DNA from 3 places in the Exiguobacterium sp. TDN 0502 genome. Region 1 is predicted to be linked to each of the others. Evidence: predicted binding sites of a transcription regulator. Region 1 holds the regulator's gene; each other region holds the start of a gene.

Region 1 (12,980 bases):
GACTTAGGTGCCGGAAAAACGACCTTTACGCAAAGCTTTGCCAAAGGATTAGGCGTGACGCGCCACGTCAACAGTCCGACGTTTACGATCATGAAAGTCTATACAGGACGTCTTCCGCTTTATCATATGGATGTCTATCGTCTTGAAGGTTCAGGCGACGACATTGGACTGGAAGAATACTTGAACGGTGAAGGCGTCGCTGTCGTCGAGTGGTCTGAGTTGATTGCGGACAGCCTTCCACCGGAACGGTTAGCAATCTCGATTACTCGAACAGGTGACGATAGCCGTCGTTTTGAGCTGACACCGACGGGAGAACGATACATTACATTATGTGAGGGATTGAAGTCATGAAAATCGTAGCTATTGATACATCGACGAAACAACTATCGGTTGCTCTGTCGGACGGAAAACAAATCGTAGCAGAAGCCTCGTACGTCACGTCGTTAAATCATGCGACGAAACTGATGCCGCTACTCGAACGACTGATGACAGAAGCGAAATGGACACCGGCTCAACTGACACGCGTCGTCGTTGCTGACGGTCCTGGTTCTTATACGGGATTACGGATTGGGGCGACGACTGCGAAGACGCTTGCCTATACACTCGGTATCGAACTGGTTGCGGTCTCGACGCTTGAATTGATGGCGGCTTCGACAGGTCATACGGGACGGGTCGCGGCGATTCAGGATGCACGGCGCGGATCAGGCTTCGTTGGGGTATACGATGCCGGACAACGAATTGGTGAAGAACAGCATGTTGAAATTGCGTCTTTTGTGAAGACGTTAACGTCAGATACGCTCGTCACAGGAGACGTCGATGCGTTTGAAGAACTTCTTCAGCCGTTTGAAAAGGCGGCTCCTGCGTTTCGGACACCGCGTGCCGGCGTGCTCGCTTTACTCGGTGCAACACGCCCGACCGTCGAAGCGCACGCGTTTGAGCCACGGTACCTGCGCCTTGCTGAAGCTGAAGCGAAATGGATTGAGGCACAACGTCATGAGTAAGATCATTCGCCGCATGACCGTACAGGATGCTGCCGGTGTCCATGCCGTCGAACTCGAATCGTTTGCGACGCCGTGGACACTAGATGCCTTTGAAGCAGAAATGACACAAAATCCGAATGCTTACTATGTCGTTGCCGATCAAGACGGCATCGTCGGATTTGCTGGTCTGTGGCATATTGCAGATGAAGGTCATATTACGAATATTGCCGTCAAGCAGTCGCATCGCGGCCAAGGACTCGGAGAAGATCTGCTAACGGCATTGATCGCCGTCGGTCGGGCACTCGGTTTACGGGCGATGACACTCGAAGTACGGGTTTCGAATACACCGGCGCGGACCTTATATGAAAAACTCGGATTCCAGTATGTTGGCGTTCGAAAACGATATTATCAAGATAACAATGAAGATGCTGCCATCTACTGGCTGGAGCTGGAGGGAGAAGACTTATGACACAACCATTGATTCTAGCAATTGAATCGAGCTGCGACGAAACAGCGGCTGCCGTCGTCCGTGGAGGAACGGATGTCTTATCAAACGTTGTCTCATCGCAGATCGAAAGTCATAAACGATTCGGTGGGGTCGTGCCTGAAGTCGCCTCACGCCATCACGTCGAGCGCATCACCTATGTCATTGATGATGCCTTGACGGAGGCAAACGTCACGATCGATGATATTGACGCGATTGCCGTTACGGAAGGACCGGGACTTGTCGGGGCATTACTCGTTGGTGTCAGTGCGGCAAAGACACTTGCTTTTGCGCACAATAAGCCATTGATCGGTGTTCATCATATCGCAGGTCATATCTATGCGAATCGTCTCGTGCAAGAGCTTGAGTTCCCGCTCGTCTGTTTGATTGCATCAGGTGGGCACACGGAACTGATTTACATGCCGGAAGATGGTGTATATGAAGTCATCGGGGAAACACGGGATGATGCAGCAGGGGAAGCCTACGATAAAGTCGCTCGGACGTTGAAGTTACCGTATCCGGGTGGTCCACGGATTGATCAGTTGGCACAGACGGGGCAGGATACGTTCCATTTTCCACGTGTCTGGCTCGAGAAGGATTCGTATGACTTTAGCTTCAGCGGCTTAAAATCAGCGGTCATCAATGCCGTGCATAACGCTGAGCAACGGGGAGAAACGATCATTCCGGAAGATTTAGCTGCGAGTTTCCAAGCGAGCGTCGTCGAAGTCCTCGTGACGAAGGCAATCCGTGCCGTGAAGGATAAAGGCGGACGTCAACTGCTGCTTGCCGGTGGAGTTGCCGCCAACAAAGGATTACGCCACGGTCTTGAAGCCGCATGTGCGAAGGAAGGCATCGATCTCGTCATTCCGCCGATGCACTTATGTGGCGACAATGCAGCGATGATCGGAGCGGCTGCAATTCATCCCTATCGTGCGTTACGCCATTCAACACTTGCCATGAACGCAGAACCTGGGCTAGATTTAAAGTAAGGAATTCGAACAACTTGGGGGAAATGGAATGAAAAAAGTCATCATCGCACTGTTAGCGGTACTGGTCATCGTTGCGATCGGGCTTCAGATCCGGGAAATCGTCAACGCGTACCAAGTCGCCTATAAGGAAGAACTCGTCCCTGATAAAAAAGCGGTCGAAGCAAACACGAAACAGCGTCCGCTTTATGAAATCGGACGAGCAGAAGGGGAGAAGACTCGCGTTCAAAAACTGTATGCTTTTGATCAGACGACCGACGGAAAGCTTCGTAACGTCGTCATCGTCGACCGGAAGTACGGTCTAACGAACAAGGCGAGTGATGATTATTTCCTGATTGCTTCCGGAACACCGGTGACGGATCAAGAAAAGCAGTCATTCGAGCCGATGATTCAAAAGATGGATGCGGAACAAGTTCAAGCAGAAGTGATCTCGAAGCACGAGGTGACGGCTGTTGAGAACAATAAAAAACGGACGTTAACGTTATTTAAGGTCTTTTATAAAGATACGGATCAAAATGAATACCTCTTCTTCATCGAAAAAGAGGGTGGGTTGAAAATCGATCTATTCAAGAAGGGCTACTCGCGTCTTTCCAATTACTAATCCATGAAAACAGCGGATTCCTAAACAGGAGTCCGCTGTTGTTCGTTCATTGCCATTCGGTGATACCGGTCAGGTCGTCGTAGATCCGGTCCGGGTCGAGGTTCAATTCCTCGACGGGAAGCCCGTTTCGGTTAATCCAGGCGGTTTTAAAGCCGAAACTTTTCGCCCCGGTGATGTCCCAACCGTTCGAGGACATGAAAAGGATCTCCTCGCGCTTTAGACCGAGTGTATTTAAGGCGTGCATGTAAGAAGCAGGTGCCGGTTTATATTGTTTGATGTCATCGACACTGACGAGATGTTCGAACCGGTCGGCTAAGCCTGACTGTTCGATCAGCGGGTCGAGCATATCATGGGAACCATTCGAGAAGACGATCAGGCGCTTATCCGCCATCGTCTCGAGAACGGAGCTGACTTCTGGGTAGACATCAAGTGTCAGATACGTTTCCATGAGAGTCGTGATCTGCTCCTCCGTCACATGGAGTTTCAATTCGAGTAATGCGTAGCGGAGGGCATCTTGTGTCACTTGGCTGAACGGGACATATTGTCCGTTCAATTGTCGGAGGAAAGAGTACTCTAGTTGTTTCTCCCGCCAGCGTTTGCTGATCGCCTCTCCGTGTCCCGGATACAGCTCTTCTGCTTGTTCTTTGACGGAATGGACATCGAATAATGTACCGTAGACGTCAAAGACGAGTGCTTGAATCGTCATAAAACATTCATCTCACTTTCATAAAGTCTGTTTTAAGGATTCCCTTACGTAGTAAATTCAAACGATACTTATGAATGGACCTGTTGTAAAAAATGATGGAATGTCTGTGCGAATGTACGACAAGCGGCTTGTTTTTCTGGAGTGTTGGGATCAAACTCGATCTTCAAGCCATCCGTGACGATCGTCGCACCGGCTTCTTTTAATGCGTCTTCAATTAAATCAACGGCTGCGCAGTACTTCGGATAATCAAGATCCCCCGAACCAAAAGCAGCAGCTGGTATCCCATCTAAGGATTGTTCCCGGAGCTCCTCAACGAAATCTTCTGCTTCATACGGTAAATCACCGTCTCCCCATGTATATGAGCCGAGTAATAGACCATCAAAACGTGATAAGTCCTCCCCGACGAATTGATCTAGTTCTGTGATCGTCACGTTGACCTCATGTTGCTCAAGTTCCGTTTGAATGATCGAGACGATGTCTTCCGTATTACCGGACATGCTGACGAATCCAATCGCGATATGCATGCATCTTCCTCCCTTCACTGTACCTCTCTACTTTAATTGATAATGATTATCAATGTCAAAGGGCATATAAAAAAGCACCTTCCGAAGAAGATGCTTTTCTATACATTAGTCTTGTAGTTCGGCCCATTCCTCAATCGAACGAATGACCGGTTCGAGTTGGCGCCCTTTGTCGGTCAAACTGTATTGAATCTTAATCGGACGATCGGGAATGACAGTCCGGATGACGATGCCTTCCGCTTCGAGCTCCTTCATACGTTCCGTGAGCATACGACCTGATAATTCGGGAATGGCATCTTGAATCTCATTGAAACGGCATGTCTTCGTCAACAAGTGACGTAAAATCAGACCTGTCCATTTCTTACCTAAGATTTCAAAGGCATGTTCGACTTTGGGACAAAGAGCCGGTTGGATTGCGACTTCTTCCATCAGCACTCATCCTTTCTATAGTTGTAGTATACCCGCTTCTGCTAAAAAAATCGAATCATTTTACTTAATGTAACAAAAAGAACTAAAACAAATCTATTTACTTTTAGTAAGTGATGAGATATAGCCTGTTTATCGAGTTACTTAAAGTAACTTAAAAACATTAGGTAAAAGGAGAAGAGAACAATGATGGATACAGGACTTTTAATCATTCGTTTAATCATCGGCTTAACATTTGCTGCACACGGGACACAGAAATTATTTGGTTGGTTCGGCGGACACGGCATCGCTGGAACAGGCGGCTGGTTCGAATCGATCGGCATGAAGCCAGGGAAGGCACTCGCGATTACGGCAGGTCTTGCTGAATTGATCGGCGGCTTATTGTTTGCAGGAGGTCTGTTTCTCTGGATCGCAGCGCTCCTCATCATCGGATCGATGCTTGTCGCAATCGTCAAAGTACACGGTGCGAATGGTTACTGGGTGACGCAGAACGGGTACGAATACAACATGGCATTGATCGTCATCGCCCTTGGTGTAGCGATGATCGGTGCTGGAGACTATTCACTCGCTGCACTCATCGGGTGAGGAAAAAGGTGGGTCATTCATGAAGTTCGAGGCATCAACGCTTAGTGCAAAAGACAATTATAAATTACTGATCGGAAGCATCATTCCGCGTCCGATTGCTTTTGTGACGACACAAGGAGAAGACGGGACGGTAAACGCTGCACCCTTTTCATTCTTTACGGTCGCATCAAGCAGTCCACCGCAACTCGTGATCGCCGTTCAACGGACGGATCAAGGACAGAAGGATACGGCGCGTAACATCCTGACGAAACAAAGCTATGTCATCCATATCGTCAGCGAAGAGATCGTTGACGCGGTCAATGAGACAGCTGCACCACTCGCTTACGGTGAGAGTGAGCTTAAGCGGACGGATCTAACGCTCGTCGATAGCGATGCGATCGACGTACCGGGCATCGCGGAAGCAAAAATCCGCTTCGAGATGCGCTTGACGCAACACGTTGAGCTAGAAGGTGCCGATCTTTTGATTGGTGAAGTACTGCGCTATCATGTCGCGGATGAACTCGTCGAGTCGTTCCGGATCGACGCGGCAGGATTAAAAGCTGTTGCGCGTTTAGCGGGGAATGATTATGCGACGATCGGAAAGACGTTTACGATTGCCCGACCGACAGAATAATAAAAGCATGAATGTTTGATGTATGGTCAGATTCACTTTGACGACCAATGTTTACATGAACAGTTAAAGAAAAGGGAGTTGAGAGACCGGACCAGATTCCGGAATTTCAACTCCCTTTGTTCATTAGGTTGCCAGTCGACTTTTAAGGTTGCGGATCGACTTCGTTCGAAGAAGTCTCAAGTCCATGTCGTTTACTTCCTTGATAACCATCTAAGAGGTAAAAAACGATGGCCAGTGCCCAAATACCGACACAGCTGATTAAAAAGGCGACCAGTGGAGAAATACTCCCGTAATAGGCCAGAATCATCGGATCATTGAGTTCGACGAACAATTGAGTCGTCAGAAGTGTACAACATAATCCGGAGAGCAGGCTGACAAGAAGACCGCTCCACGTCTGGATGACCAGTCCGATCATACAGGAAATAAGGATGAACAAAGGATAGACGGCATTCAGAGCATCCGGACGGATGAAGGCGGACACGTAGTCCGCATACATCGGGACGAAATAAAGGATGCCGGATAGCAGTCCTTGAATCAAGTTGATGAAAAAGCTTTTCGTTCGCATCAGTGTTGGTTCTCCCATCGTTCCATCAATTCGAGTAGATCAACATCAATCTGATCCCGCTCGGCAGACAGCGCCGTCGCTTTCGGAATATCATTGAAGACTTCCGGTTCACAGAGTAACTGTTCGATTTCCGTTGAACGTTGTTCGAGTCGTTCAATCTCCTGCTCAAGCTGTTCGATCTGTTGACGGCGTTTCTTTTCTTCCTTCTGTGCCTCTTTATCGATCGTCTTCGATGCTGTGACTTTTGCGGCTTTCGCCTCCTCGGCTTCAAGGCGGGCAATCTCTTCTTGTTCCGCCTTCTTCTCCGTATAGTACGAATAGTCACCGAGATACTCTGTCACACCGGTCTCGCTCATCTCGATGACACGGGTCGCGATCCGGTCGATGAAGTAACGGTCGTGGGAGACGAACAGTAGCGTTCCTTCATAGTCGACGAGGGCATTTTCAAGGACCATCTTCGAATCCAGGTCCAAGTGGTTCGTCGGCTCATCGAGGACGAGGACGTTCGTTTTCCGGAGTTTCAGTTTTGCGAGTGCGAGACGTCCGCGTTCGCCACCGGATAACTCGTGGACGATTTTGAAGACGTCGTCACCGCCGAACAGAAATTGTCCGAGGACAGAACGGACTTCCTGTTCGCGCATCAGTGGCCATTCGTTCCAAATCTCATCGATGACACGATTCCGGTCATTGAGCTCTGCCTGCTCTTGATCGTAATAGCCGATCGAGACGCCGGTTCCGAAGCGGAAATCACCGAACAGGGGACGAAGACGTCCGACGAGAACTTTTAGGAGCGTTGACTTCCCGATTCCGTTTGGTCCGACGAGGGCGAGGGATTCGCCGCGTTGCAGGCGGAACGTAATGTCTTTTGAGACGGCCTCTTCGTAACCGATCGCCAGCTGGTTGACTTGCAGGACGTCGTTCCCGCTTTGTTTTTCAATCGGGAAGGACAGGACCGTACTGCGTTCATCGCCATCTGGTCGATCGAGCCGCTCGACCTTCTCGAGCCGCTTCCGGACACTTTGGGCACGTTTTGTCGTCGTCGCCCGGGCGATGTTGCGTTGAATGAAGTCCTGCATCTTCGCGATTTCTTCTTGCTGCTGTTCGAACTGTTTCATTTCCTGGTCATATAACGCTGCCTTTTGCTCCAGATACTTCGTATAGTTCCCGGTGAACTTACGACAGATGTTACGCGAGAGCTCGTAGACGACATTGACGACCTGATCGAGGAAATACCGGTCATGCGAGACGATCAGGACGGCACCGCGGTAGCCGCTGAGATAACTCTCGAGCCAGGCGAGCGTATCGATATCCAGGTGATTGGTCGGCTCATCGAGAATGAGGAGTTCAGGTGCTTGCAGGAGCATCTTCGCTAAGGCGAGACGTGTCCGTTGACCACCGGATAACGTCTGGATCCGGCGCGAATAATCATCCGGATAAAAGCGCATCCCGTGCAGGACGGAGCGGATATTCGCTTCAAACTGATAACCACCGGCTTCTGAGAAGTCATGTTGCGCTTGATCGTATGTCTTCAGGAGACGATCGTAAGCGACCGGATCGTTCAAGATATGCTCCATGCCCATCTCGATCTCCATCCGGCGCAGTGTCCGTTCTTGCTCCTGCAGATGTTCAAAGACGGTCAGCATCTCGTTCCAGATCGTCTCATTCGATTCGAGACCACTGTCTTGCGCGAGATAACCGATTTTGACGTCTTTGCCTTTCATGATGTCACCGGAGTCGTGACTGAGTTCACCGGCAATGATTTTAAGCAAGGTTGATTTACCGGCACCGTTTCGACCGACGAGTGCGATCCGGTCGCGTTCTTGTACTTCGAGTTTGATATTTTCTAAAATCGGCTCGACGCCGAATGATTTCGAGAGTTGGTTGACTTGTAAGAGTATCATTTCCATCCATCCTTCCACCCTTTAGTCTATCACGAACAAAAGCACGCGGTCCTGCGGAATATATTATTTGTGACTCTATGTGAAGTGGTTTACAATCAAGGAGAGTAGAAAGCTTTTTGCAAAGATTTGGGTGCCACGATGGATGTGGCCGAAGGGGGAACTGCAGGATGAATGGACCAGACACAAAAATTCCACAAGCGACAGCAAAACGGTTGCCGCTATATTATCGTTTCATCCAAAGTTTATACAATTCAGGTAAGCTCCGCGTCTCTTCTGCTGAGTTAAGTGAAGCGGTGAAGGTTGATTCAGCAACGATTCGTCGCGATTTTTCCTACTTTGGGGCACTGGGAAAAAAGGGCTATGGATACAACGTCCAACACCTTTTGACGTTTTTCCGGAAAACCTTGAATCAAGATGAGGTGACGAATGTCGCCTTAATCGGGGTCGGTCATCTCGGAACAGCGTTTGCAAATTATAACTTTTTAAAGAATAATAGTACTCGGATAGTCGTTGCGTTTGATGCGGACGAAGAGAAGGTCGGAACAACGACGCATGACGTTCCAATCTATCATGTTTCGGACATGAAAGAGCAAATCGAAGCGAACCAGGTCGATGTCGCCATCTTGACGGTTCCGTCCCAGTTCGCACAGTCAGTAGCGGATGAGTTAGTCGAGTATGGTGTGACAGGCATCCTGAACTTTACGCCTGCACGATTGAACGTGCCGGCAAGTGTCCGGGTCCATCACATCGATTTATCGATCGAGTTGCAGTCGTTAGTTTATTTCATGAAGCATTATTCGCAATCAGCTGAAGGAGTGAAATCATAATGGAAAACCTTATCCCGCTCACACTAGGTATCGGACCTGCGAGCATCGGATTAATCGCAGTCGTCGCGTTGATCATCTTCGGACCGAAGAAGTTACCGGAGTTCGGTCGTGCTGCCGGTCAGACATTGAAAGAGTTCAAGAATGCCACAAACGGCATCATGGACGATGATAAAAAGGACGAACCGAAAGAGAAGTGATTGAATCATGGCGGTTGATCAAGAACAAAGCATGACGTCGCACCTCGACGAACTGCGAAAGCGGATCGTCTGGTCGCTCCTCATCGTCGTCGTCCTGTTCGCTGTCGCGTTTCCGCTCGTCCGACCGCTCGTCCGTTTCCTGCAAGCGGATTTAAAAGAGCTTGGTATCGGCTTGAATGCTTTCAACGTCGCAGATCCTTTAATGTTATATTTAAACCTCGCGTTCATCATTGCGCTGATCTTAGCGTCTCCGTTTTGGATGTACCAACTCTGGGCGTTTGTCCGTCCGGGACTGTATGATAAGGAACAAAAAGCAACATTGACGTATATTCCGGTCATCTTCTTTCTGTTTTTGTCCGGAGTAGCCTTCTCGTATTTCTGGTTGCTACCGTTTCTGCTTGAAGTCTCGACGGATCTCGGGAAGGAACTTGGCATCGAACAAGTCATCGGGGTCGAAAACTATTTTAGTTTCTTGATCCGGTTGACGATGCCGTTCGGTTTATTGTTCCAGCTGCCGGTCGTGACGATGTTCTTAACACGTCTTGGTCTTGTGACGCCACATCTCATGCGGAAAAATCGGAAGTATGCCTACTTCGCATTGTTCGTCGTTGCGGCATTGATTGCCCCGCCGGACGTGACGTCGCATTTGATGATCTCGGTGCCGTTATTCGTTTTGTATGAAATCAGCATCCTGATTTCTGCGCGAACGTATAAAAAGGTCTTGATCCTTGAACAACAGGCAGAGCTTGAACGACAGGCGGATATCATGCGTGAATTGAATAAATGAATCGTGAATTCCTTCCAAATCGTGGAAGGAATTCTTTTTTCGTGAAAGCGTTATTTTTATATTGATAAAGTAGTTAGTGATGCGTATACTAAAGATAATTCATGGGGGCTTAGCTCAGCTGGGAGAGCGTTTGGCTGGCAGCCAAAAGGTCGTCGGTTCGATCCCGATAGTCTCCACCATCTTCATACATCCAACCCTTCGAGCAATCGAAGGGTTTTTGTTTGTTTCCAGTTAAATTCCTCATAATATAATATGGTATGAAAAAGAAATAAATTAAAAAAACAGACAAAACTAAATTGTTTATTCCCATTAAATTCATTAAACTAAAAATACAGAATTTTCGTTTAACTGTTTTACCATCATTTTATTATGGTTTTTTAGAAAAGGAGAAACGAAAGCATGAAGAAGAAGATTGCGCTTATGGCGGCCGTCCTGATGACGTCCTCCAATTTAGTCAGTGCCCAAGGTGCACTGTCGTCGCAAGACAAAGCGAGCGGGCAAAAGCCGCAAGCACTCTCACTGAAGAAGTCAGGGCAGGAAAAAGTCTACAAGCAGTCGGATAAAGTCCGTGTCGTCATCGAGATGGATCAGAAGCCGGCAATCCAGATCGCACAGGCGCAAAACAAGCGGTATAGCACATTGAGCAATACCGAAAAGGAATCGATCAAGGATCGTCTCGTCAGCGTTCAAAAAGCGGTTAAATCAGCGATCGCTAAAAAAGCGATTCCCGTTACCTATAAAGAAAGCTTCACGACCGTCATTAACGGATTCAGTGGTGAAGTGAAGTTCGGTGATATTGAAAGCATCAAACGACTTGCCGGCGTAAAGGATGTACATATTGCGCATGAATACGCGCGTCCAGAAGTGGCGAAAGCTGCAAAACCAGATATGTTGTACAGCAAGGATCTCGTCCATGCTAAGGAAACATGGCAGGATTACGGATTCAAAGGGGAAGGAACTGTCGTCGCCGTCATCGATACGGGAATTGATCCGTCGCATAAGGACATGGTTTTAAGTCCAGAGACGAAGATTGATTTAACAGCGTCAAAAGTCGAAAGTGCTAAAGAAACAAAAGGCTTAAAAGGAAAGTACTTCACGGAAAAAGTACCGTACGGCTATAACTACGCCGACCACGATAGCGAAATCCGTGATTTAGGTGCGGGCGCGTCGATGCACGGGATGCACGTCGCGGGTACGGTCGGCGCAAACGGGGATGAAGCGAATGGCGGCATCAAAGGAGTTGCACCGGAAACACAACTGCTTGCGATGAAGGTCTTTGGTAATGATCCAGGGATGCCATCGACATTCAGTGATATCTATATTAAAGCAATCGATGACGCGATCGCTCTCGGCGCGGATGTCATCAATATGAGTCTCGGTTCGACGTCATCATTCGTCAATGCAGATGATCCGGAACAACGCGCAATCGTCAATGCGATGAACAACGGGATCTTATGTGCGATTTCTGCCGGTAACTCGGCATTCGCCGGTCATGGTGCCGGTAACCCGTACACAGCAAACCCGGATATCGGTGTCGTCGGTGCACCAGGATTAACGAGTCAGGCACTCCAAGTCGCATCGCTCGAAAATACAAAATTGACGCTTGAAGGCATGGCGCTGACGATCGACGGGCAGGATGCCGGTTATTTGGCCTACCAAAAACAGGATTCACCGAATCCGATTGCTGTCTTTGATAAAGAGCCGAAGGAAGTCGTATATGTCGGTGACGGTCAAGAAGCGAACTACGCTGGTAAAGACGTCAAAGGGAAAGTCGTCTTCGTCGTACGTAACGGTAACTTCAACTACAGCATGATCCAAGCAGAAGCGGAAAAACAAGGGGCAGCAGGTGTCATCATTCGTGGTAAAGTCGATCACGGCGATTACGTCAGCATGGCCCTCAACAATCCGACAATTCCGATGGTGACGCTCAGTCTCGCGGACGGGAACGATCTTGAAGCAAAAGCAAAAGAGGGCAAGGCAATCACTGTCACGTTCGATGGAAAAGCAGTCTCCGCCGATAATCCGGTCGCAGGACAAATGTCTGACTTTACGTCTTGGGGTGTCACACCAAGCCTTGACTTCAAACCAGAAATCACAGCACCTGGTGGAAAAATCTACTCGACACTTAACGATAACGAGTATGGCGTCATGAGTGGAACTTCGATGGCGGCACCACATGTCGCTGGTGGAACGGCACTCGTCATGCAACGGATCGCAAAAGACTTCAAGGTTAACGGTGCGACACGCGTTAAGCTCGCGAAGAATATCTTGATGAATACGTCGCGTCCGCAACTTGATCAAGGAAAATACAATGCTCAGCAAAACACAGGCAACTTCTACTCCCCACGTCGTGAAGGCGCGGGACTGATGGACCTGCGTGCTGCCATGAAGACGCCAGTCGTCGTCACGGAGACGAAGTCAGGTGAAGGGAAGGCGTCCTTGAAGGAAGTCGGCGAGAAGTTCACGTTTACGCTTGATTTGAAAAACTACAGCAGTGAAAAAGTGACGTATAAGCTAGCGGGAACCGTTCAATCGGATCTCGGTGCGGAAGGGTCGAACTTCTTAGAGGCGAACGGAATCTTCAAAAAAGGAACGATCGGAACAGTGGATGCAAACACGGGCACATATCCGATCTCATTCGCAGTCGGCTCGAAGAAAGCAAGTTCGGTCTCGATCAATCCGAAGAGCTCAACGAAAGTCAGTGTATCGGTCGATCTGAAGGATACAACGGACTGGGCAAACGAACTTCCGCTCGAACAAGTCTTTGAGAACGGCTACTTCGTCGAAGGCTTCGTCCGTTT
Region 2 (6,563 bases), on a different contig from region 1:
CTGCCACTGGGTCCGCTTGATCAGCACGTGTCGCCTTTAAAATAGCTGACCAAAGTTCCTCAACCGGATCATTTGAATCAGGGAACACTTTTTCCGCCCAGCTGTCAGACGGTGCCGCTACGACGCACCAGCTGACGTTGTCACTCATGACGAACTTTCGCCAATTGGCAAGGGCAACACCTGCTGCTTTGTTTGCACGTGCGATTCGGCTTGAATCCACGCCATTCAATAAATCGGGATCTTCACTGACAACAGATAAAAAGGCTGTCTTTTCTTCTGCTAGTTGGTCGTAACGCGCTTTCAACCAGTCCGGAAATGTATCGAACGAATCTTCTGGTGCGTCGAAATAACGAATTTTCGTCAGTTCATCATCAGACCATTGGACATACACTTGGGTTGCCCCGACTTCGTAAGCAACACGCGTAATCTCACGGACGAGTGGTGCATTCTCAATTCCTGCCCGTACCTCGAGTTGTTGACCCGGCTGTAAATTGATTCCTGTACGTACTGCTAAAGACGCATACTGCTGTAACTGTTCTTGTGTTGGCATGATGTAATCCCCCTTCTTGTACCTTTATTTTCACGAAATAGTTGCAATTTTGCAAGAAATAAGGCGAAACTAGAAGGAGAACAGAAGGAGGCATCACCATGGAATTCACACCCGGAGATTTTAAATCCGCTTATACGTATTTTCATCGACAGGCACTCGACCTCGTCGGTGATGAAAAAGCACAACAAGACTTGTTGGTTCGAGCAGAAATCGGACTTGCACATTTGACGCAGGATATCGCATCTACAGAAAGTTCCGATATCGAGCGGGAAGCAGAACTTGTTCTGTACTTCCAATTAAAACAATTGCTTGAAATGTTACGTGCACGTTATCAAAAAAAGTTCTCGATGCATGCGGAGCAGGAACAATTGTTGCTGACAGCCGTACTCTACTTCACGTCTCCTGTCGACGCTTTACCGGATGATAACGTCCTCGGACTGTTTGACGATGCGCAAATCGTCGAGAAAATCTATGAAGAACTTGCTGCTGACGTTGATCGTTTTCAGCATATGGAATGAAGAAAAAGCAGCCGTCCGTGACAGCTGCTTTTTCTTATGCCTTTTGTTTAGACGCGATATGGACGGGTGTCGTCGACTGACGAGATTCATCCACTTCTAATTTTTCCTTATTCAACCACGTGTACATCATCCCCATGAAAACAGCACCACCGATGATGTTTCCCGCTAGGGCTGGTAGCAGGTTATGCATCGCTCCCGCGATCGTAATCGTATCAGGATGCGGTACGACTAAAGCGATGGAGAAAAGCGCCATATTCGCAATGACGTGATCAAATCCTGATGCGAAGAAGACGGCGACAAGTACCATCATCATCATGATTTGAGCTAGTTCGTTTTTCATGTTTTTTGGTATGAAAATCGCTAAGCAAACCATCCAGTTACAAAAGATGGCCCGGGTAAAGATTTCCCACGTTGAATGGTGAATCTTCGTCTCTGATACGGCGAACAACCAGTTGTTCGCTCCCAGTTCCTGTAAAATGCCGGTTTGCGAGAAGAGAAGCGCAAATGCTAATCCCCCTAGTCCATTTCCGATCAGACAGATCAACCAAACCTTCACCGTATCCATCTTCGTCGTATACCCGCGCATCGTTGCCGTTGTAAAATACATCGTATTTCCTGTAAACAATTCCGCTCCCCCATAGACGATCAAGACGAGCGCTACGCCGAATGTCAGACCGCCGACCAGTGTCGCAACAGGCGATTCCGTCATATATAGACCGTTAATTGCCTTTAAGGTAAAAATGATGGCAAAACCAATGAAAATTCCAGCTAACATGGCACGAACTAAGTACTCGAGCGGACGCACTTGTAGCATACGTGTTGATTTGATCGCTTTATTCCGTAATCCTTCTAATGCTTCTACCTCGTTCATCGTAGAAACCTCTCTTTCTTTTGTTCAACACTTCACAATGTTTGTTCATTTATTATCATACTTCCATCTTAAAAGATGTTCAAGCCTTGAATAGACCTGTTTTATCGTTTTCATAAAAGAACGAGATGTAAACGATGTCATTGTGTCGAGATTGTGAAAAATGCCTTTTCTTGTTTTATACAACTAATTACTTTGAAGGGAAAGAGCGGAAGTAAATCGTTCAAAGAATGTTTTCCGTCTCGATTCATCGAGAACATAACCATCAATGACGACCCGGTTGAAGCGTCGTGCAGAAGACGTCGCACGATCGATATCGGTCGGTGTGTAGGCATCAAATGCTTTCCGGTCGAGCGTAAAATCAGCCTGGGAATAGGGATCCGTATATTGAATGTCCAGAGCGGTTAAATCTGGAATCGTCGAAAAAAGAACGAGTGTATGGTGCATGAATACTTTTGATAAACGAGCCTTTAGGAAACGTTCGTCAATCTGTAGCTTTCCCGTGTCGGTTCCGATCCACTCCCGACGTTCTTTCCCTGTCACGTCATAGACAAGTCGGAGGGAATCGCCTTCGACCTCGACTTGTTTTAAATTAGCGGAAAACGGTAATTGTTCTGCTAATTGACGGACTGCGAGCGTATTCATCATCGACGCTCCGACCTGTCTTGCGACGAGATCACCGTCGTACCAGACAGACCGTGGCGTCTGATCTTCTGAAGGTTGCATGAAACGTATTCCGACTACTATACCAAGCAGAATGCACCCGAGAATCAAAAACGTTTTCTTCATTTTCATCACCTTCCTAAAAAAAATCACCCTTTTTCATTTTTTTTCATAAGAAGGGTTGAAATTTTATGCATATGGGCGTACTCTTGCATGCAGATACTCACAGAAGGAGGAGCATGAGGTCACTCATCACATTGCCATGACTACGAAACATCCACAGAAAAAGAGAGTAGAAAAAATCAGCTTTTTAATCGTAGGTACTTTGCTGTATTCCCTTTACATCAGCTTACTCCTATCTCCGAATGATATCGGATCCGGCGGTATCATGGGGATCACATTAGTGATTCAGGAACTTTTCCACACACCGATCGGATTAACACAATTACTGTTAAACATCCCCCTTTTCCTTTTGGGCTTCCGCTTCTTGCGAAAACGATTCATGTTATTATCAGGCATCATCGTCGTGGCTTCCTCTTTTTTAATCGACTGGATTCCAACCCAAATCGTTCCAGAATCCCTCAATGATCCGCTCGTCGCTTCCATCTTCGCCGGACTCGTATCCGGTCTTGCGATGGCATTGATTTTCTTTGGCGGCGCCTCTACAGGTGGCCTTGATATTCTTGGGAAGTTTTTCTTTGCGCGTTTTCACAATTGGCCACTTCCTCGTATCTTTTTGATGCAGGATTTAGTGATTTATGTACTAGTATGGTGGGTTTTTGATTTGAAACACGTCATGTATGCCCTGATTATGAGTTTCGTCCGCGCTAAGGCACTTCAAACCGTCTACAGTTTCTATTCCGCTTCCAAACAATGCATCATTATTTGTGAAAAGGCGGACGAAATCAATGAAGTCATCACTCAGGAACTCGGTCGCGGCGTCACGATTCTTGATGCTCGCGGTGGATACTCGAACCGGACGAAAAAAATGGTCTATGTCGTCGTTCAAAACAATGAAATCGTTCGTTTACAGGAAATCGTTTCTTCCGTCGAACCGAATGCCTTCGTTACGTTCTCAGAAATCCACACGGTATTTGGCAACTACAAGGAACATTCGTACTCGTTTTAAGCGCAGTCAGACTGCGCTTTTTTTGTTTCTTTAAGACAGCTTCTCGTAGCGACTCCACATTCCTGCTTTTAATGTCACGAATGATTGAAAAAAACACTAGTTCCTATTCAAAAAATGGATAGGCTTCACTTTTTTTGCAATAGTAGTTAAGCTAATGACATGTCTCTATATTTAAAGGAATGATTGCATGCACTCACTTTGGCGTCAACGCATCTTACTGATTTTTTTCATCAGTCTATTCGCCTCCATCCCTATTATTTACGCTTTTTCCGGCTATCGAACGATTGCTGCGATGACGGAGCAGATGAAGGATCGGGACATCCCCTTGATTAATCAAGTCGATCAGCTTGTTGAACATAATCGGGATCGCGCGAATGCCGTTCGTGGTCTTCTATTGTATGAAGATAATCGGTATATTGAACAGTACTACTTTTCAACTTCAAAAATTCATGACTTACGCAATAGCTTGAACCAGTCACCGACTACACCGGGAGCTGTCAAAGATCTGTTACGCCGAAACAATGTTTGGGAATCTGAGATCGAACGCGTTTTCGTCGTCTACGAACGTCAAAGTCCAGCAGCAGCAAAACAACTTGCTCGGCAATCTACCCAAACGACACAAACGATTTTAGAGGATCTTTCACGGGTGAAAGATGACTTATATAAAACACTCCAATCGCAACTCCAACAATCGGACGCCTTGATTGCTACATATAAATGGATGTGTCTCGGACTCTCGATTCTGTCTTTTTTGCTCATTGCGGCTACTGTTTTTTTCTTTCATCGACTCACTCCGGCAAATCCTCCCGACAAACAGCTTTAAAGTGGCAGGAGCTTCCTTGGCTTTTAATACTGAATATCCCGTATACTTTTGTTGTAGCTCACATCCAAAGCCTCTCTGTTGCTTGATTCGTATACACCAACAATCCCCTATTTCGATTTCGAAATAGGGGATTGTTTCACATCTAAAGCGTGGAATACAGCACTTTTTTATTCTGAAATGGCTTTTCCTTCTTGAACATGCTCCATCGCCATATGAACAAGCGACGATACGTGATGATCATCCAAGGAATAATAGACGACTTTTCCTTCTTTACGGAACTTGACGAGCCCTTGTTTCAACAAGGAACGTAAATGATGCGATGCAGTAGCAATCGAGCAGTCAACGGATGCCGAAACATCACAGACACATAGTTCTTCTTCGATTGTCAGAGCATAGACGATGCGTAATCGTGTAGCATCCGACAAAATCTTAAATAACTTTCCGATTTCAGGCGTCGGGATCGTATCCACGACTTGTCCGATTTCCGCAGCACGTCGTTCGTCAATCGCGATCGTCTCACAGCGGGGAGCTTCCATTTCCGTCACCTCGTTTCTCTCTCTATTGCACCATGGCAAAAGAGACATTGCAAGTTCAGCGCCTGTGTCGTCGAACTAACCAGAACACCAGCCAACCGCCTACGAAATCACCGATATCCCATACAATCCGGTTTTGATCCACAGCTCGTACACCGATATCAATGATTTTCGTACTCTTTAAACGATTCACGTAGCGGTGACGTAACCGACGCGGAAGCGGAAGACGAAGTAGGATTCGATAAAAGATATCTAGGTGCGTATGCCCCCAAATCTCCGTCGCAATCGAACTTGTTTTAATGTACAGCGGACGTTTATAGCGTCGTTCATACTTTTGCTTTAATAGACGCGCCAGTTCATAAGATATCCGATCCGGTCGTGGAAATAACACTTTCCCTAAGTGGTATATGCCTTGATTATCCAACCGAATGATTTGCGATTCCAATCGGTAGCGAATCCAATGGCCGCGAAAACGGATGGTTTGCCATTTCAATACAATCACCTCTGAACAGGTTATACCCTGTTCTGAAAAGATTGATGCCACTCTTGAACGGCATCCGTCATGCGTCGCGTAGCAGCCCGGCGATCTTCTTGAGCAAAAATTTCAGAAATGACAGCATAGCCTTCAAGGGGAAGCGGAAGTGAAGACACATTCGTAGCGGTAATACCGCCAATGCCGATCAACGGAAGGTTAACAGCTTTTCGAATCGCTTCGAGTGTCGCGTAAGACATCGCATCAGCATCCGCTTTAGATGAGGTCGCAAATAAAGATCCGACTCCAAGATAAGATGCCCCGTTTCGCTCCGCTTCAATGGCCTGCTCCACCGTTGCAACGGATACACCGATGACAGCGTTCGGCAGTAACCGACGGGCAGCCGTTAGAGGAATATCTTCTTGTCCGATGTGAAGACCTGCTTTTACTAATAACGCGATATCAATCCGGTCATTGATGATCAACGGCACACCAAAGGAGTCCGTGACTGTTTTCAAGCGAATCGCCTGCTCCAAAAAGTCTTTCCCTTGTGCTGTTTTTTCCCGTAGTTGCACGATGGTCGCCCCACCTAAAATGGCCTCTTCGACGACCGTTTCGATGGCGACTCCCGGGTGATATCTCCGGTCTGTCACAGCGTAGATGGAATAATCAATTGGCATGTACGGATACCTCCATCAAATCCTGTTCCGTCATCAGGCTGATGGCATTGAACAATTCGCGTTTGAAGTCTCCAAGCCCTAGCGCCATGGATGCCTGCTCGCCCGCTTTCCCCATGATGAACGTGCCGTGAACCGCGGCTTCAAATGCCGAATATCCGGCACCGAGGAAACCCGCGATCAGCGAAGCTGTCATACAGCCAGTTCCCGTGATGAGTCCAAGTCGCGGCGTTCCCGTTCGAAGCGTTAGCTCCCGTTCGCCATCTGTGATGTAATCCATCGGTCCTGTCACGACGATGACCGATCGATGTTTACGGGCGAATGCACGTA
Region 3 (6,563 bases), on a different contig from region 1:
AGTTCTTTTCGAAGTAGATTTTTTCAGGAACTTTGAACCATTGCATGTTCACGCGTCGTTTCGCCACCTTCTTGACGTTGAGTAAGTGTTTCGCCGTTACATTCTCAGATACAGAGTTTTTCCCGTATGATCCGCAACCGAGTGTCAGTGATGGTGTCAACTCATTGTACAGATCACCAATCCCACCATGAGCAGATGGACTGTTGACGAGGATTCGGCAAGCCTTCATCCGGAGTCCAAATGCTGTCATCAAGTCATCGTTCGTCGTATGAATGACGGCTGTATGACCGAGACCACCGATTTCAAGCATCTGTTCGGCAATCGTGAACGCTTCTTCAGTTGAAGCGACGCGGTACGCACCGAGGACGGGACTGAGTTTTTCATGAGACAGTGGTTCTGCTGCTCCGACGTGTTCAAGTTCCGCGACGAGCATGACCGTCGTTTCCGGAACGTTGATTCCCGCTTTTTCTGCAATCCATGTCGCAGGTTTCCCGACGATGTCCGCGTTGACGGCACATGTATCGGTCTTGATGACGAGTGCTTCAAGGCGTTGTTTTTCTTCCGGTGTACAGAAGTAACAACCGAGTGCTTCCATTTCCGCCCGGACCGTCGCATAAATCTCTTGATCGACGATGACGGCTTGTTCAGAGGCACAAATCATCCCGTTATCAAACGTTTTTGAGAGAACGAGATCGCTGACTGCCCGTTTGACTTTCGCAGATTGTTCAATGTAGCACGGAACGTTACCTGGTCCAACACCGAGTGCCGGTTTCCCCGTTGAGTACGCTGACTTGACCATTCCGGATCCGCCTGTCGCAAGGACCATCGCGATGTTTTCATGGTTCATCAAGACTTTCGTTGCTTCAAGTGACGGTTCTTCGACCCATTGAATACAGTCTTTTGGTGCCCCGGCTTTGACGGCTGCGTCACGGAGTGTTTTTGCTGCTTCGACGGAACACCGTTGTGCCGACGGATGGAATGCAAAGACGATCGGATTCCGTGTCTTGATTGCAATCAACGCTTTGAACATCGTTGTTGACGTTGGATTGGTAACTGGTGTGACACCACAGACGACACCGACCGGTTCAGCGATATATGTGATGCCATTCTGGACATCTTCTTCTAAAATCCCGACCGTTTTTTCATGACGAAGACTATTGTAGATGTACTCTGTCGCGAACATGTTTTTTATCATCTTATCTTCAAAGACACCGCGTCCTGTCTCTTCTGCTGCGAGACGCGCAAGTTCGACGTGCCGTTCGAGTCCGGCAAGTGCCATATCCCGGACGATCGTATCGATTTTTTCTTGATCGAATGTCAGTAATTCCTGTAATGCACGTTGTCCTTTTTCAACGATTTGTCCGATTGCTTGTTCGACGGGTGTTGCCGTCGATTTTGTTTTTTCTTTCACAGCCATGAGTGGTTTCCTCCCTGTCGTGGAACGAATCTGAGTTTGATTTGCCAACCATTATGTCAGGAATGCCAAGCTGTTTTTCAATAGTTTGTGCTTTCCTTCACAAATCAATCATAACCCCTTTTTCCTGTTTTGTGCATGACCATCCTGTGAATTCCCTCACACCATTGATAGCGTTTACATCTATTGTCCGGTCTACTTTTCTGTCATTCCGTTCTAGACACGACAAGCTGTGTGATTTATCACACCCCGCAGTTTCCTGACTTGATAGCCGTTTCGTCATCTTGTATTCTGATATGGGGTACATATTAAGAGCTACCACTAAAGGAGGACACTTGAATGTCAGTCGTACAGGAAATGCTAGCCTTCAACGAGCGATTCGTCGCCGAAAAACAGTATGAGCAGTTCGTCTCGGATAAGTTCCCGGACAAAAAGGTCGTCATCCTGACCTGCATGGATGCCCGTTTGACGGAGCTTCTCCCACATGCCCTTGGTCTGAAAAACGGGGATGCGAAAATCATCAAAAATGCCGGCGCTATCCTATCGCATCCATTCGGTTCCGTCATGCGCTCGATTCTCGTCGCATTGTATGCCCTTGGTGCTGAAGAAGTCGTCGTCATCGGTCACCATGACTGCGGCATGAGCACGATTGATCCTAAACACATGATCAGCGAAATGAAGGATCGGGGTATCGACCAACAGATTCTTCATACCCTTGAAGTATCCGGTGTTGATTTGAATCAATGGTTGCGCGGCTTTACGTCGGTTCAAGAGAGCGTTGCCCATTCGGTCAGCCTCGTTAAGAACCATCCGCTATTACCACCTGGAACGAACGTCCATGGACTCGTCATTGATCCGGGTACAGGAAAACTCGACGTCGTCGATTGCTAAGCACTCTCTTATAGAAGAAACGCAAACAGAGTTCAGTATTTTTTTAGGTCTCAGCCTAATAACAACGTGTCATTTTTCTCTAAACGGAGAAGGATGGCACGTTTTTTCTTAAGCGTGAATTTCATTGATCAAAACGCTTCTCACTTCATGCTTCGGGGTATAACAGAATGTAACTTCTTGCGGAGAGCTAAAAAGCGTATCATTCATCTTTTGATTACGAGGTCAGACTTTTACTCTTGACAGCATTCAAACATGGCTGTAAGATACTTTAGTATAGTGCAGTGATAACAAAAGAAAGTGTGGTTTTACCGAATGCTAAACGCCGTATTATTTGCCGTCTTTTTACTATTCATCTTAGCGATCTTTCGCGTCCACATCGTGCTCGCGATGGTCATCAGTGCGTTTGCCGGCGGCCTCGTCGGTGGTATTGATTTGACGAAAACAACCGAAGCGTTTGCCGGCGGTCTTGGTGACGGGGCAGAAATCGCTCTCAGTTACGCGATGCTCGGTGCCTTTGCCGTCGCCCTTTCCAAAACAGGGTTGCCGGACGCTCTCGCTCACGCCTTGATTGCGCGCTCTCGCGGTAACGCAAGTGCTGCCTCCGTCAAGAAACTAAAAGGATTCATCTTGTTCGCGATTCTGTTACTTGCGATCAGCTCGCAGAACGTCTTACCGATTCACATCGCGTTCATCCCGATCATCATTCCACCGCTTCTCGGTTTATTCAATCAGTTGAAGATGGACCGTCGCCGGATTGCGATCATCATGACATTCGGTCTCGTCACACCGTACATGTTTTTACCGATCGGATTCGGTGATATCTACCTCAATCAGATTTTGCTGAAGAACCTCCAAGCGAACGGTCTGGATACAGCAGGTGCTTCCGTCATCCAAGCGATGGCGATTCCGGCACTCGGGATGGTCACGGGTCTGTTGATCGGTCTCTACACGTACCGGAAAGAACGGACGTACGAAATGCGTGATATTGCACCGGACGATTATGAGATTCCGGTCATCACAAAAACAAAATTAGCTTTAAGCGGCGTCGTCGTCATTGCGACTTTACTCGTTCAACTGCAGACGGAATCGATGATTCTTGCCGCGACGACAGGATTGATTCTCTTCTTGTTGCTTCGCCTTATCCGCTTCAGTGAAGCAGATGACGTCATTACACGTGGTATGCGGATGATGTCGTTCATCGGCTTCGTCATGATTTCAGCGAATGGGTTCTCGAACGTTTTACGTGAGACAGGTGATATTGAACCACTCGTTGAGAATTCAAAAGCCTTGATGGGGGATTCGCAACTCGTTGCCGCGTTCGTCATGCTCGTGATTGGTCTCCTCGTCACGATGGGCATCGGGTCAAGTTTCTCGACCGTTCCGATCATCGCCGCCATCTTCGTTCCGCTCTGCATCCAGTATGGGTTCAGCTTAGAAGCGACGATTGCTATCATCGGAACATCCGGTGCACTTGGTGATGCCGGTAGTCCGGCATCCGATTCGACACTCGGTCCGACGAGCGGACTAAATGCGGATGGTCAGCACGATCACATGCGGGAGACGGTCATTCCGACGTTCCTGCACTACAACATTCCATTGATCATCTTCGGTACGATTGCTGCGGTCATCTTATAAGACGAAAAATTAGACAGATTCGCCACCTTAGCGGATCTGTCTTTTACATGGTCTCCGTTTTTTTCCTTTTCATTTTGCTGACGATTCTCTAAAATAAAAGAATGAATTGAATTGAAGGAGTTGTCTTACGTGTTATCACAAGTCGTCAACCAAATTTTATTATCGCTTGCCGATCTCGGATATTTCGGTATCGCCCTCGGGTTGATGATTGAAATCATACCGAGCGAAATCGTTCTCTCTTATGGTGGATTCATGATTTCTCAAGGAACAATCGGCTGGCCGCTTGCCGTCGTCGCTGCTGTCATCGGCGGATTGCTTTCGCAATTGTTCTTATACTGGTTCGCTCGCTACGGGGGGCGTCCGTTGATCCTGAAATACGGAAAATATGTTTTGATTACGGAACATCACTTAGACTTAGCAGAGCGCTGGTTCTTGAAGTACGGCCAAGGCGTCATCTTCGGTGCCCGCTTCATCCCGGTCGTTCGCCATGCGATTTCGATTCCGGCTGGTCTTGCGAAGATGGATCAGACAAAGTTCTCCCTGTATACGATCCTCGCCATCATCCCATGGTCGATTCTATTCCTATACCTCGGTGAGACGCTCGGCACGAACTGGCGCTCCATCAAAGAGGTCGCTGCACCCTATACGAACGGTATCTTAATCGCTGCCGTCGTCCTGATCGTTGTTTACTTCTTCTACAAACGTCGCCAACGATCGGTTTAATACCATAAGCAGTCTGTCTTTTTGACGGACTGCTTTTTTAACACACAGGAGGTCCTGCCATGCTCACTTACCCACTCGCGCAATTCCCGTTACGTCGTCTGACCGCTTCCTATCGTGCCGGTCGTTTGATTGCCACTGGCATCAGTGCCGATGGACATATCTTAATCGTTGAAGAAACGACCGATGAACTAGAAAAAGAACCGATATTATCAATCCATCAACTGAAAGACGAATGGCGGAAGACAACGATCGTGCCGAAAGAAGAAATCGATTTTTCGCTCATCGACTGTTTTTCAGACGGACGTCTTCTACTCGTCGCTTCCCGGTGCGATGATGATGTGGACGGGACCTGGTTACCGAATGCTTTCATCTATGATCCCCAAGGAAATTTGCTGGATAGCTTTTGCTTGGATGACGGCATTCAAAACATCCAAATCGATGAACAAGGGTGGATTTGGGTCAGTTATTTCGACGAAGGCGTTTACGCCGATGCGGTGACGAGTTCAAACGGCGCATTCGGTCTTGTTGCGTTCAATGACAAAGGCGAAGTACAGTATAAAAACCGCCAATATCCGATTGATGACTGTTACGCCCTTAACGTCTGTTCCTCACAGGAAGTTTGGTTCTTCTATTATTCAGATTATCGCTTCGTTCGTCTCGAACAAACCGAGGATCTTGTCTGCGAAGCTCCGGCAATCGCCTACTCCCAGTTCGCACGCCATGAGGACTACCTGCTCGCTTCGAACACAGACGTCATTCAACTTTTAAAACGGACCGGGACCGTCTATGAAGTGATTCGCGAAGTGTCCTTTTTAACAGAACAAGGGGACTCCTTGACAGGAGACCTGACGATGCGAAACGATTTAATCGTCCTCTCAACAGGTAAGCAACTGTATTTCGGAACGCTCGGACGGCGACTGTCTTCCCTATTGCCAAATGAATAAAATAGAACGCTAATTTTCAGCGTAATTTCATTTATCGAGAACCCGACTCTACGTTTAATAAAGGTATTTCTCTCCCTCTCATGACGCCATGGGAGGTTTTTCGTGTTCTCCATTTTTATATTGACATCATTTTTTATTCATGATAGAAACCAGATACGAACTAATATGCCTTAGAACGCTAAATCATTCATGATTTTTTAATAAATATCGTATTTCATCTACTATTTTTCTAATAAACAGACTAATTTTCAGAATATATAGTCTTTTTACCCTAAGTGTATTTTAATGTTTCGAGTTCGTTTGAACGGGAATGAATTCACCATACACATAATATTTCATGTGTAGAACAAAACGCTTAAAATAATTTAACGTCAGAAAGGAGAGATGAACATGAACGGATTCAATCGTTTCCTACTCGTCCTGATCGGCATTCTCGGTTTAGTCAGCGTCGGTCTTCTTGTACTTGGTGTCTATGATGTTCCACGCCTCAGTCCCCTGATTGAACAGTGGCAAGATCAACAATGGTATCGCTACACGATTTTATCACTTGGTGGCTTCCTAGCATTCGTATTTGTCATTCTATTATTCACTGGACTGCTCAGCCGCTCTAAAGGACAACGCCTCCTGATCCAAACCGGTGACGGGAATATCACGATCTCAAAACAGACGATCGAGCGGACGGCACTTGAGTCGATCCGCGGCATCAATGGCGTACGTTCACCTCACGTCAACGCAGACATCCACTCAAAAAAAGAGACAGTTGCTCTCGAAGTCGACTGCTCGGTCTTTGGTCAAGAAGGATTACCGACAATCGGGAAAGACATTCAAGAACGCGCCAAACATGCCGTCGAATCGTTACTTGAACTGCCCGTCACGAAAACACGTGTCCGGATTAGTGATACGAAGACGAAAACGTCTGAACGTGTCGTCTAAGACAAGAGAGGAGGAAGACCATG

The links. Region 1 encodes Rex, which represses fermentation and respiration genes when NADH is low (regulators of the CRP and FNR family bind a similar motif). Its sites were predicted from a motif close to TTGTGAAATATTTCACAA; they were not measured.
Region 2: a site for Rex is predicted at 1,960-1,977, ahead of ACRPK8_RS08550 (formate/nitrite transporter family protein). Genes of this name have one in related genera too.
Region 3: a site for Rex is predicted at 1,503-1,520, ahead of adhE (bifunctional acetaldehyde-CoA/alcohol dehydrogenase). Genes of this name have one in related genera too.

Annotation. Positions count from the first base shown of each region.
Region 1 is NZ_JBOZGJ010000009.1:114,405-127,384, reverse strand. It holds gene tsaE (tRNA (adenosine(37)-N6)-threonylcarbamoyltransferase complex ATPase subunit type 1 TsaE) at 1-351, shown strand, start outside; gene tsaB (tRNA (adenosine(37)-N6)-threonylcarbamoyltransferase complex dimerization subunit type 1 TsaB) at 348-1,001, shown strand; gene rimI (ribosomal protein S18-alanine N-acetyltransferase) at 994-1,449, shown strand; gene tsaD (tRNA (adenosine(37)-N6)-threonylcarbamoyltransferase complex transferase subunit TsaD) at 1,446-2,453, shown strand; gene ACRPK8_RS11065 (hypothetical protein) at 2,482-3,051, shown strand; gene ACRPK8_RS11060 (haloacid dehalogenase type II) at 3,098-3,757, opposite strand; gene ACRPK8_RS11055 (flavodoxin) at 3,826-4,281, opposite strand; gene ACRPK8_RS11050 (winged helix-turn-helix transcriptional regulator) at 4,387-4,707, opposite strand; gene ACRPK8_RS11045 (DoxX family protein) at 4,891-5,289, shown strand; gene ACRPK8_RS11040 (flavin reductase family protein) at 5,309-5,902, shown strand; gene ACRPK8_RS11035 (hypothetical protein) at 6,045-6,467, opposite strand; gene ACRPK8_RS11030 (ATP-binding cassette domain-containing protein) at 6,467-8,368, opposite strand; gene ACRPK8_RS11025 (redox-sensing transcriptional repressor Rex) at 8,536-9,195, shown strand; gene ACRPK8_RS11020 (twin-arginine translocase TatA/TatE family subunit) at 9,195-9,392, shown strand; gene tatC (twin-arginine translocase subunit TatC) at 9,400-10,179, shown strand; tRNA gene ACRPK8_RS11010 (tRNA-Ala) at 10,283-10,358, shown strand; gene ACRPK8_RS11005 (S8 family serine peptidase) at 10,579-12,980, shown strand, end outside.
Region 2 is NZ_JBOZGJ010000006.1:112,693-119,255, forward strand. It holds gene ACRPK8_RS08540 (aminopeptidase) at 1-550, opposite strand, end outside; gene ACRPK8_RS08545 (hypothetical protein) at 649-1,068, shown strand; gene ACRPK8_RS08550 (formate/nitrite transporter family protein) at 1,103-1,939, opposite strand; gene ACRPK8_RS08555 (hypothetical protein) at 2,123-2,725, opposite strand; gene ACRPK8_RS08560 (YitT family protein) at 2,862-3,728, shown strand; gene ACRPK8_RS08565 (CHASE3 domain-containing protein) at 3,916-4,551, shown strand; gene ACRPK8_RS08570 (ArsR/SmtB family transcription factor) at 4,719-5,087, opposite strand; gene ACRPK8_RS08575 (hypothetical protein) at 5,143-5,586, opposite strand; gene thiE (thiamine phosphate synthase) at 5,598-6,236, opposite strand; gene thiM (hydroxyethylthiazole kinase) at 6,226-6,563, opposite strand, start outside.
Region 3 is NZ_JBOZGJ010000004.1:115,430-121,992, reverse strand. It holds gene adhE (bifunctional acetaldehyde-CoA/alcohol dehydrogenase) at 1-1,417, opposite strand, end outside; gene ACRPK8_RS06435 (beta-class carbonic anhydrase) at 1,754-2,305, shown strand; gene ACRPK8_RS06430 (Na+/H+ antiporter family protein) at 2,618-3,940, shown strand; gene ACRPK8_RS06425 (DedA family protein) at 4,070-4,663, shown strand; gene ACRPK8_RS06420 (hypothetical protein) at 4,723-5,607, shown strand; gene amaP (alkaline shock response membrane anchor protein AmaP) at 5,998-6,540, shown strand; gene ACRPK8_RS06410 (DUF2273 domain-containing protein) at 6,561-6,563, shown strand, end outside.